DNA from 4 places in the Devosia sp. LjRoot16 genome. Region 3 is predicted to be linked to each of the others. Evidence: predicted binding sites of a transcription regulator. Region 3 holds the regulator's gene; each other region holds the start of a gene.
What was found. Region 3 encodes PhoB, which activates phosphate uptake and scavenging genes when phosphate is short. Its sites were predicted from a motif close to TGTCATNNANCTGTCAT; they were not measured.
Positions count from the first base shown of each region.

Region 1 (3,636 bases), 450 kb from region 3:
GGGCTATGTCGCTGACCGGCTGAGCGCCGTACACGAGCAGCGTACTTTGGGCGGCATCCATCGGCTCAATTCCGGACAGGTCATTTCGATGACCCACCAACCGATCGACGATGGCGGCTGGATCTCGACCCACAAGGACGTGACCGAGCTGCACAATATGCAGGCCGAGCTCACCCACCTCGCCTATCACGATGCCCTGACGGGCCTCCCCAATCGCACGCTGTTCTACCGACGGGTCGGTAACGCCTTCCATGACATTGGCAGGGCCAGCGGCTTTGCTGTGCTCTGCCTCGATCTCGATGGCTTCAAGGCCATCAACGACAGCCTCGGCCACGCGGCCGGCGATGCGCTGCTGAAGCAGTTCGCCGCCCGCCTCGGCGGCTGTCTCGGCCCTACGGACAGTGCCGCCCGCATGGGCGGCGACGAATTCGCCGTGCTGCATCGCGGTGGCGACGCCGAAAGCGCCCTCGACCTCGCGACCAGCATCTGCGCCGCCACCGTCTCGCCTTACGACCTCGACGGTCAGGTGCTGACCATCGCCGTCGGCATCGGCATCGCGGTGGGCGGCGCCGATGGGAATGAGCCCGACGAGCTGCTGCACAATGCCGACGTTGCGCTCTACGCCGCCAAACGCGACGGTCGCGGCGCCATCCGCAGCTTCGAACCCGAACTCAACCGCATCGGCGTCGATCGCCGCCGGCTCGAGGCCGACCTGCGCCGGGCCCTGGAGTTCGGCGAATTCGAGCTGCACTTCCAGCCCATCCTCAACCTCCGCACTCACGCCTTTTCCGGCTTCGAGGCGCTGCTGCGCTGGCAGCACCCGGAGCGCGGCGTGGTGCCACCCTGCGACTTCATCCCGGTCGCCGAGGAGACCGGCCTGATCGTTCCGATCGGCGATTGGGTGATCCGCGAGGCCCTCGCCGAGGCGGCCCGCTGGCCCGGTGATCTGAAGATCGCCGTCAACGTCTCGTCGGTGCAGCTGGTGCGCGGCAGTCTCCTCACCACGTTGGTCCAGGCCCTCGCTGCCTCCGGCATCGCCCACGAGCGGGTCGAGATCGAAATCACCGAGTCGGTGTTCCTCGAAAACTCCGAGCAGAGCCTCGATACCCTGCGCCAGCTCCGCGCCCTGGGTGTCCGTATCGCGCTCGACGATTTCGGCACCGGCTTCTCGGCGCTCGGCTACCTGCTGGCCTTCCCGTTCGACAAGATCAAGATCGATGGCACCTTCATCAGAGCGCTCGACAGCGCCGAAGGCGCCGAGACCATCGTCGCTGCGGTAGCCGATATCGGCGCCCGCCTGATGATGGCAACCACTGCCGAGGGCATCGAGACCGCCGAGCAACTGCGCGGCGTGCATGCTGCCGGCTACACCGAGGCGCAGGGCTACCTGATCTCCCGCCCGATGGCCCGCGACGCCGTCCGCCGCCTGGTCCTCGCCTCCGACGCCATGCCCGAGGCGCCGTTCGAAGAGCGCGAAGCGGGGTAGGTTCACGGCTGAGTTGGCTCGCAAAGTCCCCCCATTTGTCACCGCCATTGGTCTCGCGTCCCCTCTCCCCTCTGGGGAGAGGGTCAGGGTGAGGGGTAGCCAAGCACACTAAATGAGCGGCCGTTGCTGCGATGCGGGCCGCGTTTGATGCCGGCGTGCTTGGCGCCCCTCACCCCAGCCCTCTCCCCAGAGGGGCGAGGGGGTGCTTCGGCACGGGCGGTGCAAGGCATTGCCGATCAATGGTGAACCGCCCCCCGTCACCCGACCGTCATCGAACCGTCACGGCAGCTTCGCCTGCCGCGTGCACGCATCCCCGCATATTTCCAGGGAGCGTCAGCATGACCGATCGTTTGAAAACCCGCGCGCGCCCGACGCGCCGGCAGTCCTTCACCACCAAATATTCCGACCTGATGGCCGAGGGCTATTCGCGCCGCACCGTGCTGAAGGGGCTGCTTGCCGGCGCCGCGCTCGCCACCTCCGGCCTCGGCTTCAGCCGCGCTGCCGCCGCCACCAACTCGCCCTCGAGCCTCACCTTTCCCGAGCTGAGCCGCGTCACCGACAAGACCGACCACTGGCCCGAAGGTTACTCTCGCCAGATCCTCATCAAGTGGGGCGACAAGCTGTTCGCCGACAGTCCGGCCTTTGACATCGCCAGCCTCGATGGCGCCGCGGCCGAAAAGCAGTTCGGCTACAATAACGACTTCACCGCCTTCCTGCCGCTGCCGCAGGGCAGCGAGGCGAACGACCATGGCCTGCTGGTGGTGAACCACGAATATGCCTCGCCCTACCTGATGTTCCCCGGCATGACCGATGAGGATTACCGGGAAAAGCTCACCGACGAGCAGATCCGCGCGGTCGCCGCGTCCACCGGCATCTCCGTCGTCGAGGTCAAAAAGGCCGGCAGCGAATGGCAGGTCATCACCGACGGCCAGTACAACCGCCGCGTCCATATGGGCACCGAGATGCGGCTGAGCGGTCCTGCCGCTGGCGACGATCGCTTGAAGACCAGCATCGACCCCACCGGCACCATCGTCTTCGGCTCGATTTCCAACTGCTCGGGCGGCATCACCCCGTGGGGCACCATGCTCTCGGGCGAGGAAGGCGGCATGGATATCTTCGCCGGCGACTACACCACGCTGCCCGACCAGGAGCTGGTCGAGCGCCAGGGCTGGGATGAAGACGAGAACGACGGCTATGCTTTGGGCCGCATTGACGCGCGTCTGAAATTCGAGAACGAGCCCAACGAGTGGCTGAAGTTCGACTGGGTGGTCGAGATCGATCCGTTCGATCCCACGGCCAAGCCGGTGAAGCGCACCGCGCTCGGCCGCTTCACCCATGAGGGGGCGCAGGTCGCCGTGGCGCCCGATGGCCGCGTCGTCCTCTATATGGGCGACGATGACGACTTCGAGTACCTCTACAAGTTCGTCACCTCGAAACCGTGGAATCCCACCGACCGCGCCGCCAACAAGGACCTGCTCGATGAGGGGACGCTCTACACCGCCCGCTTCGATGCCGACGGCAAGCTGAGCTGGCTGCCGCTGGTGCAGGGGCAGGGGCCGCTGACGCCGGAGAATGGCTTTCACAGCCAGGCCGACGTGGTGCTCCGCACCCGCATGGCTGCCGACCTGCTCGGCGCCACTCCGATGGACGCACCGGAAGGCTTCGTGCCGCACCCGAAAACCGGTCGCATCTATATCGCCATGACCGAGAATGAGGATCGCCTGCCGGCCGGCGAGGGTGATGCCGGGGAGCAGGTCAACGTCGCCAATACCCGCGCCCCCAACCCCGACGGACACATCCTCGAGCTCACCCCGCCCGGTGCCCCCGAGGCGCCCGACCATGCCGCCACCGACTACACCTGGGACGCCTTCATCCTCTGCGGCGACCCGACCGATCCGGCCGCGCATGCGCTCTGCCACCCCGAGACCTCGGCCAATGGCTGGTTCACCGACCCGGACAACCTGTCGGTCGATCCCGCCGGCCGCCTCTGGGTCACCACCGACGGCCCGCCCGATGCCGGCTTCAACGATGCGCTCTATGCGGTCGATACCGAAGGGGACGGCAAGGCCCTGCCAAAACTGTTCTACTCGCCGCCGGTCGGCTCGGAAGTCTGCTCGCCGGCCTTCACGCCCGACGGCAAGACCATGTTC
Region 1 is NZ_CAXUPH020000001.1:583,142-586,777, reverse strand. Features, by position in the region: gene ACSQ23_RS02885 (putative bifunctional diguanylate cyclase/phosphodiesterase) at 1-1,486, shown strand, start outside; gene ACSQ23_RS02880 (PhoX family protein) at 1,825-3,636, shown strand, end outside.
Region 1: the regulator PhoB is predicted to act here: its motif matches at 1,753-1,769, upstream of ACSQ23_RS02880 (PhoX family protein).

Region 2 (3,636 bases), on a different contig from region 3:
TCTTCTGCTCGATGATGTAGCGCACGATGATATCGCGGTTGGTATCGGGGCCCTTGAAGACGATCTTGTCGGGCCCGATGCCCGGGAAGGTGCCGCCGCCACCGGCGCGATAGTTATTGGTGGCGACCACGAACTTCTGGGCCGGATCGATCGGCTTGCCGTCGAATTGCAGGTCGATGATGCGGCTCTCGGTGTTGCCGATATCCTCACCCTTGGGGCCGTATTTCGATGGCTTGGTGACATCGATCTTGTAGGTGACGCCGTCGATGACGTCGAAGTTGTAGGCCGGGAAATCGAGGTTGATCAGCGGCTGGTCGGCGCCGCCCGATGCCACCTGGTTGAAGATGCCGGCCGAGCGATCGAGCCAGTTCTGCACGTCCTGGCCGGTGATCACCACGGCCTGGATGGTGTTGGGATAGAGGTAGAGATCGGCGACGTTCTTGATCGCCACCGGCCCCACGGGCACATCGGTGTAATAGTCCGGACCGCCACGGCCACCGGCCTTGAACGGCGCGGCGGCAGAGAGGATCGGCAGGGCCTCGTACTCGGTGCCCTTCAGCATCTGCGTGAGGTACCACTTCTGGGCGATGTTGACGATCTGGACGCTCGGATCGTCGGCGACCAGCGCGAAGTAGGAGTGGAGCGGCGCGGCCGTCTCGCCGACCGGGCGGCGAATATAGGCGAGGGTCTCGTCGTGATCGTCCTGCGCGGCGGCGAGGATACCGGCGACGCTTTCGACCAGCGGCTTCACCTTGCCCTCGACGCGCTCGAAGATCGGGCGGGCTTCGGCGGTGTGGGAGACGACGCTCCACTTGCCGTCATCGGCCTTTTCGAGCAGCAGGTCGATCAGGCCCATATGCGAGCCCCAGAAGCCTGCCATCACGGCGGGCTTGCCGGCGAGCGTCCCGGCGGTGAGATCGGCGCCTTCGAGGCCCTCGAAATCCTTGGAGTTGGGGAACACCAAATGCTGGTGACCGGTGACGATGACGTCGAGGCCTTCGACGGCCGCCAGCTGCAGCGCGGCGTTCTCGGCCTTGGGCAGGCCGGTATCGGCGGCGATGCCGGTATGGGCGAGCGCGATGACCAGGTCGGCCCCTTCCTCACGCATTTTGGGAATATAGGCCTTGGCCGTCTCGACGATATCGCGGGTATCGACCTTGCCGGCGAGATGGGTGTTGTCCCAGGTCATGATCTGCGGCGGCAGGAAGCCGATGAAGCCCAGCTTGATGGTCTGCTTGGCGCCGGCGCCGTCAACCAGTTCCTTCTCGATGATCTTGTAGGGCGCGACATAGGTAGTGTCGGCCAGCGGATCGGCGCCGAGTTCGCCCTTGGCGAGGTTGGCCGAAACGATCGGGAAGTTGGCGGCAGCGATGGCGGCGTCGAGGAACTCGAGGCCGTAGTTGAACTCATGGTTGCCGAGCGTGCCGACCTCGTAGCCGAGGGTGTTCATGGCAGCGATGATCGGGTGCGGCTCGTTGGTCAGGCCCTTTTCGTAGGCGATGTAATCGCCCATCGGGTTGCCCTGGATGACGTCGCCATTGTCGATGAGGACCGAGTTGCCGGCTTCAGCGCGGATGGCGTCGATGATCGCCGCGGTGCGGGCGAGGCCGAGCGTGTCGTTGGGCGCATCGGCATAATAATCATAAGGGAAAACCGCGACATGCAGGTCCGTGGTTTCCATCAGGCGGAGGTGCGCCTGGCCGGCGGCTGCCTGCACCGCGAAGGGGTGCAGCACCACGGCGGCGCCAAGCGTCGCCGAGCCGGCGAGGAAGGCGCGGCGGGAAATTGAGTAATTGTAGTTCATTGACGTCTCCCACAACATTTGAAGAAAGCGCGACCAGACGGAACGTCGGCTCTCCTGGCCGGTTATCCCGCATGGCGATCTGGGCTCAGATGCCGCCGCGACGTGACGTTGCAATGACGACGGCAATTGTGACAGTGGCCTTTCTGGACCGTTTGGTCAAATTTGCTGTCGCAAGACGAATGGCAGTATTGTTACTGGGCTGGTCCCATGGAGATTCCGGATGAAGTGGCAAGGGCGTGAGCGCAGTTCGAACATCGAGGACCGGCGCGGCCAGGGTGGCGGCAACATGGGCGGCCTGGGCGGCGGCCGTATTCCGATCCCGATGGGACGCGCCGGCGGCGGCGGCCTTGGGCTGGTCGGCATCATTATCGTCCTGGGCATCATCTGGTTCGCCACAGGGCAAAACCCGCTCGACGTGCTGACCGGCAGTGGTGGCGGTACGACGACCTCGCAGAGCCAGCAATGGGCGCCGCCTCCGAGCAATGCCGGCGAGGACGAACTCGCCAACTTCGTCGGCGTGGTGGTCAAGGACACCGAGACCCTTTGGGGTGAGGTGTTCCAGCAGAACAACCTGACCTACCAGCCGCCCAAGGTGGTGCTGTTCTCGGGCGCCACGCAATCGGCCTGCGGCACGGCGCAATCGGCTTCGGGGCCGTTTTATTGCCCGAACGACAAGAAGGTCTATATCGATCTCAGCTTCTACGATCAGCTGCGCCGCCAGTTCGGCGCGCCGGGCGATTTCGCCCAGGCCTATGTGATCGCGCACGAGATCGGCCATGCCGTGCAGGATCAGACCGGGGTGCTGCCGGAGTTCAATCGGGCCCGCGCCTCGATGAGCCAGGGGGAACAGAACGCTTACTCCGTGCGGGTCGAGCTGCAGGCCGACTGCTATGCCGGGGTGTGGGCGAACTACGTCAACCGCGAGAACCTGCTGGAACAGGGCGATACCGAGGAGGCGATCACCGCCGCCAATGCCATCGGCGACGACACGTTGACCCGCGGGCAGGTAGCCGAGCGCAATTTCACGCACGGCACCTCGGCGCAGCGCATGGCGTGGCTGAAGAAAGGCATGCAGACTGGCGACGTGACCCAGTGCGATACGTTCAAGGGTTCGATCTAGGAACAGCAAAGATGGGGCTGATCCCCGCGGGTGCACTGCCGCATGTGAAGCGGTTCGGCTGGTCCGGCGTCCTGGCGCTGGGCGTGGTGATCGTCATGCTGGCGGGGATCAATCCGATCACGCTGATCAGCGGCAAGGTTTCGCCGCCACCACCGCCGACCTCGATCACCGGCGTGCCGGCGAGCTCGGCCAGCCTCGAGCAGATCGCCGCCTATCCGCCGATCGTCGGCAGCGAGGCGGAGCTGATGTGGCGGCGCTTCTTCTGGCAGACGGCGATCCGTTTTCCGCGGGTGACGATGAGCGTGGTCGAGAGCTCGAGCGCCTTCGGCTGCGGCATGGCGGGCAAGGACCTGACGGTGTTCTACTGTCCCGACAATCGGCTGGTGTATGTGGACACCAGCGCCTACGAGCGGTTGCGCGCCAAATTCCCGCTCGGCGCCGACTACGCCATGGCCTACCTGGTGGCCGAGGCCTATGGGCATCACGTGCAATGGGCGCTCGGGGTGTTTACCGACCTGGTGGCGCTGCAATCGCTGAAGGGGGCCGAGCGGATCGCTGCGCTGGAGCGACAGATCGACCAGCAGGCAGCGTGCTATGCAGCAATGTGGACGATCACCGCCGGGATCGACGAGCTGAACAAAAACGCGGCGGTGATGGCGGCGGTGGGCGCGGTGGAGGCCAATCGCGGCAATGCCATCATCAACCTGCCGCT
Region 2 is NZ_CAXUPH020000003.1:590,008-593,643, reverse strand. Features, by position in the region: gene ACSQ23_RS17310 (bifunctional 2',3'-cyclic-nucleotide 2'-phosphodiesterase/3'-nucleotidase) at 1-1,804, opposite strand, end outside; gene ypfJ (KPN_02809 family neutral zinc metallopeptidase) at 2,025-2,924, shown strand; gene ACSQ23_RS17300 (neutral zinc metallopeptidase) at 2,936-3,636, shown strand, end outside.
Region 2: the regulator PhoB is predicted to act here: its motif matches at 1,907-1,923, upstream of ACSQ23_RS17310 (bifunctional 2',3'-cyclic-nucleotide 2'-phosphodiesterase/3'-nucleotidase).

Region 3 (3,636 bases):
GCGCGCAACCCGAGCCTCAATGCGCTGATCTATCTCGGCTTCGACGATGCGCGGCGCGAGGCGAAAACAGCCGAGGCGGCGGTGATGAGCGGTGCGACGTTGCCGCCGCTGCACGGGGTACCCGCAGCGATCAAGGACCTGTTCGATTTCAAGCCCGGCTGGCCGACGACCTTCGGCGGGGTGCGGGCGCTCAAGGACAATATCGCGCAGTTCCACTGCCCGTTCGCCGAGCGGATCGAAAAGGGCGGCGCAATCCTCGTGGGCAAGACCAATGCCCCGGTGATGGGGTTGCGCGGGGTGACCGACAACTACCTGTTCGGGGCGACCAATAACCCGTTCGATACCACACGCAACCCGGGCGGTTCATCGGGCGGCAGCGCGGCGATCGTCGCCGACGGCTTGGTGTCGATCGCCGAGGGCACCGATGCCGGCGGCTCGATCCGCATCCCGGCAGCCTGGTGCGGAGTCTATGGTTACAAGCCGGCTTTCGGGCGCGTGCCGGTGGTGATGCGACCCAACGCCTTTGCCGGCGACCTGCCCTATGTGTTCGAGGGGCCGATCACCCGCACGGTGGAAGATGCGGCGCTGGCGATGAGTGTGCTCGGCGGGTACGATCCGCGCGACCCGCTGAGCCTTAGCGAGACGGTCGACTATCTCGGTGCGCTGAAGCAATCGATCAAGGGTTTCCGGATCGGCTACAGCCCCAACCTCGATGTGTTCCCGGTCGATCCGCGGGTGGCGGAAACGGTACAGCGGGCCGTCGCGGCGTTCAGCGAAGCCGGCGCGCACGTCGAAGAGATCAAGCTCGGCATCCGCTATTCGCAGCGCGAACTGAGCGAGCTCTGGCTGCGGCTGATGATGCCATTGAACATGGGGACACTGGAGGCGGTAAAGGCGGGCGGGCTCGACCTTCTGGCGGACCACCGCGGCGACTTCCCGCCGGAGTACCTGCACTGGATCGAAAGCTACGGGCAGACGATGACGGCAGCCGACCTCCGACGCGACCAGGCCATGCGGTCGGAGATTTACGACGCGTTCCAGGCCGCGTTCGCCACCTATGACCTGGTGATCACCCCGACGGTTGCCGCGCTGCCGGTGAAGAACGAGGTTGGTGGCAATACGCACGGGCCGCGCGAGGTGAACGGCGAGGCGGTCGACCAGGGGATCGGCTGGTGCCTCACCTACCCGCTCAACTTCACCGGGCATCCGGCTGCGTCGATCCCGGCCGGACTGGTGGATGGGCTGCCGGTCGGCATGCAGATCATCGGCCGGCGTTATGCCGATGCCGATGTGCTGGCGGCCAGCGCGACGTTCGAGCGGCTGCGGCCGTGGGCGGACAGTTATCGGATCTGCGCGGAGCGGGTGATTTAGGGGGCTCCACATCAGAGCGTGGGGCACCCCCACCCTTGATGTGGCGTTCAGCTGACCGCCGCAAACCGCTCGTCAAACGCATAGCCGGCGCCGCGGACGGTGCGGATCGGGTCGGCGTCGCGGTGGCGGTTGATCGCCTTGCGCAGGCGCCCGACATGCACGTCGACGGTGCGCTCGTCGACATAGACGTCGTTGCCCCATACGCCATCGAGCAGCTGCTCGCGGGAGTAGACGCGGCCGGGGTGGCGCATCAGGTATTCGAGCAGGCGGTATTCGGTGGGGCCGAGATGCACCTCGCGGCCGCCGCGCCGGACGCGGTGGCTGGTGCGATCGAGCTCGAGGTCGCCGGCCTTCAGCACCGCGGTGACGAGCTGCGGGCTCGAACGGCGGAGCAGCGCGTTGATGCGGGCCAGCAGCTCGGGGATCGAGAACGGCTTCACCACATAATCGTCGGCGCCGGTGGCAAGGCCGCGGACGCGTTCTTCTTCCTCGCCGCGGGCGGTGATCATGATGATCGGGGTGCGCGCGGTTTCCTCGCGTGAGCGCCAGCGGCGGCAGAGTTCGATGCCGGAAAGGCCCGGCAACATCCAGTCGAGCAGGATCAGATCCGGAACGCCGTCACGGATGCGCTCCACCGCCTCGTCGCCCGAGGCGGCAGTGGCGACCCGGAAGCCTTCGGCTTCGAGGTTGTAGCGCAGCAGGACGGCCAGATCGGCTTCGTCTTCGACGATCAGGATGGTGGCTGACATCGGATCACCCCTAGAGCGCTTTCAGGAAAGCTACGGACCTGAAAGCTCTGTAAATCAAAGGCTTAGACCTTCGCCGTCGCAATGAGACGGCGAAGGGACTTAGCGCGGCTGGCGCTGCTGTTCCTCGGCGCCGAGGTGGCGACCGGTTTCGAGGTAATAGGCAGCTTCGGCGATGTTGGTCGCATGGTCGCCGACGCGCTCGAGGCTCTTGGTGCAGAACAGCAGGTGCGTGCACTGCGTGATGTTGCGCGGATCTTCCATCATATAGGTGAGGAGTTCGCGGAACAGCGAGTTGTACATCGCGTCGACTTCGTCATCGCGGCTGCAGACCTCGACGGCCGCAGCAGAGTCGCGGTTGAGGTAGGCATCGATGGCACTCTTCAGCTGCCGCGCCACCAGTTCCTTCATGTGCTTGACGCCATTGTAGAATTTTGGCGCGAGACCGAGGGACTCGATCTGCATGGCGCGCTTGGCCAACTGCTTGGCCATATCACCGGTGCGCTCGAGGTCATTGGCGACCTGGATCGAGGTCACCACCATGCGCAGGTCCGCCGCCATCGGCTGGCGGCGCGCAATGATCGACACCGCCGCGTCATTGATGCGCTGCTGCATCTCGTCGATCTTCTTGTCGAACAGGCGCACGTCCTGGGCCTGCTTGTGATCGAGCTTGAGCAAGGCGACAGCCGACTCGGTGATGGCCTGTTCGACCATGCCACCCATCTCGGAAATTGCCTTGTTGAGGTTGGTGAGTTCGTCCTCGTAAGAGGAAACGATGTGCTCGTTGAGCGATGCCATTCTCGAGTTCCTCTCGGGTCAGCCGATACGGCCGGTAATGTAGTCCTGCGTCTGCTTGTTCTTGGGATTGGTGAAGATGTCCTCGGTCTTGCCTTCCTCGATGAGCTTACCGAGGTGGAAGAACGCGGTCTTCTGGCTGACGCGGGCGGCCTGCTGCATGGAGTGGGTGACGATGACGATGGTGAAGTTCTCACGCAGTTCGTCGATCAGTTCCTCGATGACGGCGGTGGCGATCGGATCGAGCGCCGAGCAGGGCTCGTCCATCAGCAGCACTTCGGGCTTGGTGGCGATGGCGCGAGCGATGCAGAGGCGCTGCTGCTGACCACCGGAAAGGCCGGTGCCCGGCTCCTGCAGGCGGTCCTTCACTTCGTTCCACAGGCCAGCGCGGCGCAGCGAGGAGTGCACGATCTCATCGAGGTCGGCCTTGTTGCGGGCAATGCCGTGGATCTTGGGGCCGTAGGCGACGTTCTCGTAGATCGACTTGGGGAACGGATTGGGCTTCTGGAACACCATGCCGACGCGGGCACGCAGTTCCACCACGTCGATCGACGGGTCGTAGATATCGTCCTCGTCGAGGTTGATCTTGCCGGTGACGCGGCAGCCGTCGATGGTGTCGTTCATGCGGTTGAGCGAACGGAGAAATGTCGACTTGCCGCAGCCCGAAGGGCCGATCAGCGAGGTGACGTTGAACTGTTCGATCTTCAGGTTGACGTCGAACAGC
Region 3 is NZ_CAXUPH020000001.1:129,378-133,013, forward strand. Features, by position in the region: gene ACSQ23_RS00630 (amidase) at 1-1,371, shown strand, start outside; gene phoB (phosphate regulon transcriptional regulator PhoB) at 1,419-2,120, opposite strand; gene phoU (phosphate signaling complex protein PhoU) at 2,220-2,915, opposite strand; gene pstB (phosphate ABC transporter ATP-binding protein PstB) at 2,934-3,636, opposite strand, start outside.

Region 4 (3,636 bases), on a different contig from region 3:
CCTCCGGCAGCCCGAGGATGCGGTCGATGACGGTGCCCAGATATTCCATCTTGTCGAGCAGGCGCTGCGACAGCCGCTCGAAATGCAGCCGGTCGCGGGTCTGGTAGAGCTCGACGATCAACTCCCGGTTCGAGGTCATCAGGTGCATGATGGTCTCGGCGGCGCTTTCCGGATCCGGCGTATCGAAGGTCTGCTCGGCAACGCCTTCGACAATGATGCGCGTCAGGATCGGCCGCACCACTTCGGTGACAGCGCGCTGGGTGCGCTCGAACAGCTGCAGGTTCTCGGCCCGGAACATCGGCTCGAAGGTGGCGCGCAGTTCCGCCGCGGTCTCGGTCTTGTGGCGGCGCATGGTGCCGAGGAAACCGGCGAGCTTGGAGAACGCATCGAGCGTTGGGTCGGAGAGTTCGGCTTCGGTCAGCGCTGCGGTCTGGCGCGCATAGCGGCAGGCGAGGGCCTCGACCAGGTCCTCTTTCGATTCGAAATGGTGGTAAAATGCCCCCTTCGACACGCCGACGTCGGCGATGATCTGACTGACCGAGGTCGAGTCATAGCCATTGCGGGCGAACAATCGCTGCGCCGCATCAAGGATTTCGTCGCGCCGCGCCGGGGCGCTCTTCACAATTCGAGGAAACGGCATTCCGCCCTCCCAAGGACAGTCGCACGCGTCAATATCATGGACCGACCAGCGGTCGGTCAGCTGTGTAGCACGCTGCGTGATGAATGTGGAGCGCGGCGCGCCGACGCAGGCAGGTCTTTGATGCCGGCGCTCAGACGGGAAGCGGCTGCTTGGCTTCCGGAGGCGCCCTGCCGTCAGGCGATGATGTCGGGCAGCAGGATGTTCTCGAGCTGCACGATCCGATCCTTCAGGGTGAGCTTGCGCTTCTTCATGCGCTGAATCAGCATCTGGTCGGAGTAGCCGGACGATGAGAGGGTGTGAATGGCGGCGTCGAGGTCGGCATGTTCCTGGCGTTTTGCAGCCAGTTCCAGACCCAGCGCGGCTTCTTGTTCCTTGGTGAGCGGCAGCATCGCAGCGGTTGACGAGGTCCCTCAGCGAGGCGAAATGCCCGTGCGAAAAGGGTTAGCCGATCGGTCGGAGATTTGCACCTGATTTTGCACCAGCGGCGATGTGTTGCAGTCTTGCACATCGACAGCGCGTGAAATTTTTGTGACGATCACTGCGTCGAAAAGCTGGAGAGGAGTTGTCATGACGACTGAAGGCCACGTCGAATCGCTCGAGCGGCGTCACCGGGAATTGGACCGGAAGATCGAGGATGAAATGAGCCACCCCAGCCACGATGACTTGTACGTCGCGGCACTGAAGCGGAAGAAACTGGAGATCAAGGACGAGCTGACGCGAATGCTCAGCGAGGCCTGAGGAAACAAACAGAATCCCATGCAGTTGTGAGGGCCACGGCAAGCGCCGCGGCCTTTTTTCATGGGCGGCGTTTGGAGCGCGGGGCCACCCCACCCAGCTGCGCTGCGCTACGCTGCCGCCGGTGGCTGTGGACCCCCACCCTTGATCCCTCCCCGCAAGGGGGAGGGAGACGACAGCCCCGATATCAGTGTGAGGGTCTCCCTCCCCCTTGCGGGGAGGGGGCAGGGGTGGGGGTCCACAACCACCGGCGCTCCGGGGTGGACGCTCACCTGAAATCGTTGATCTCGAACCAGTAGCCGTTGGGGTCCTCTACGAACACAGCGCGCATGCCGTCGGGGCGGGTGTTCACTGCGCCCGGGTTGCCCTGCATGTCGGAGAACGGCGTGCCCAGCGCCCGCAGATGCTTGAGCACTGCCTCGAAATCTGGAGCGGAGAGCGCGAAGTGCGTGCGCTTTTCCACATGGGTGCGGCTGATGTCGCCCGCCTGGATATGGAAGCGCTGGCTGTTGCCGAACTCGAACCAGCGGATATGGGTGCCGCCCATCGGGTCGGGCACTTCGCGGATCTGCAGCACCTCGGTGAGGAATTTCGCCGTCTCGTCGAGGTCGCGAACCAGCAGCGCGATATGGTCGAGGCGATAGTCGATGCTCATGTTCTTGCTCTTGTTGCACCCTGGAGGTCAGGAAAAGCCCGTCTCGCGAAGGCGGGGATCACAGGCCCTTCCGATTCGAAAACGCGACCAAGTCAAAGACTGAGAGCATCTCACCGAAATGGTGGGATGCTTTAGGCAGCGGCGCTGGTGAAGAACACCCCGACGGCGCCATCATAGATCAGCTTCAGCGACAGCAGGAACACCAACCAATACGTAAGCTGGTAAAACCGCTTCACTGAAATTCGCCGCACCAGCCAGACGCCGATGATCACCCCGGCAATGGCGAGTGGGGCGAGTACCGCGGCCCGTTCCAGATTGGCGACGTTGAGCTGGCCGAGGAAGAAGTACGGCACGAGCTTGGCGGTGTTGACGATGGCGAAGAAGAAGGCAGTGGTGCCTGAAAAGATCACCGGCGTCAGCTTCTGCGGCAGCACATAGATCTGGAAGGGCGGCCCACCGGTGTGGCTGATGAAGCTGGTGAAACCGGCCGCGCCGCCCCAGAAGGTGCCCCAGGTCCGCGACGGCGGCAGCCCCTCGAGCTTCTTGCGCAGCGGCAGCAGCGCATCGAGGATGAACAGCAGCGTCAGGATACCGACGAACAGCAGCACCATGGCGTCGGAGACAAAGCTCCACAGCACCCAGCCGACAACGGTCCCCACGAAGGCGCCCGGCAGCATGATCTTGAGGATGCGCCAGTCGGCATCCTTGCGGTAGGTCCAGACGGCAATGGCGTCCATGACCAGCAGCAGGGGCAGCATCATCCCCGCGGCGTCGCGCGCCGGCATCACCAGGCTGAGGAGTGGCACCCCGACCAGCCCGAGACTCCCTACCAGCCCGGATTTGCTCAGGGCGACAATGAAGACCGCGAGGACTGCGACGGTCCAGAAATAGAGATCGGGCATGGGGAAAGGGGGCGACCGGTGGGAAGACAGACAGGCGCTACTCGGAGGCCCGCGGCGCCTTGTTGTCAATATCGCCTTCAGCAGAATGCCCCGGTTCCGGGTGTTGTTCTCGATCCGCCTTCATCACCGCATCGAGCATTTCGGTGGAGCGGCGGACAAAGCCGATATAGGCGGCCTGGTCGTGCCGCACGGCGTAGCTTTCGTGCAGCATGCGGGTGTCGTGCTGCTCGAACGCCTCGGCCACCCGGTGGGCCTCCGCCTTGTCGCGACCGAGCGCCAGCAGCGCGTCCTCGCCCAGCTTGATGGCGGCGCGGAAGGTCTCGCGCTCGATCACCTGTACGCCGAGCGCCATCAGGTCGTGGGCATGCGAGCGGTCGACGGCACGGGCGGCGACGATGACGTCTGGATAGTTGCGGCGGATCAGCTCGGCGATGCCGAGGATGCGCTCACCGCCGGCCACGGCGATGACGATCATCCTGGCCTTGTCGGCGCCTGCGGCGCGCAGAATCTCGAGGCGCCCGCCATCGCCATAGAACACCTTGACGCCGAAGCGCTTGACCAGCTCGATCTGCGCCGGATCGTCGTCGATCAGCGTCATTTCGAAGCCCTGGGCGCGCAGCAGCCGCGTGACGATCTGGCCGAAGCGGCCATAGCCGAGGACGATCACCCGGTCATGCGGGTTGGGCACGTCGGGACCTGGCGGC
Region 4 is NZ_CAXUPH020000005.1:475,026-478,661, forward strand. Features, by position in the region: gene ACSQ23_RS23595 (TetR/AcrR family transcriptional regulator) at 1-640, opposite strand, end outside; gene ACSQ23_RS23600 (YdcH family protein) at 814-1,029, opposite strand; gene ACSQ23_RS23605 (YdcH family protein) at 1,208-1,378, shown strand; gene ACSQ23_RS23610 (VOC family protein) at 1,644-2,030, opposite strand; gene ACSQ23_RS23615 (sulfite exporter TauE/SafE family protein) at 2,162-2,932, opposite strand; gene ACSQ23_RS23620 (monovalent cation:proton antiporter-2 (CPA2) family protein) at 2,970-3,636, opposite strand, start outside.
Region 4: the regulator PhoB is predicted to act here: its motif matches at 1,158-1,174, upstream of ACSQ23_RS23605 (YdcH family protein).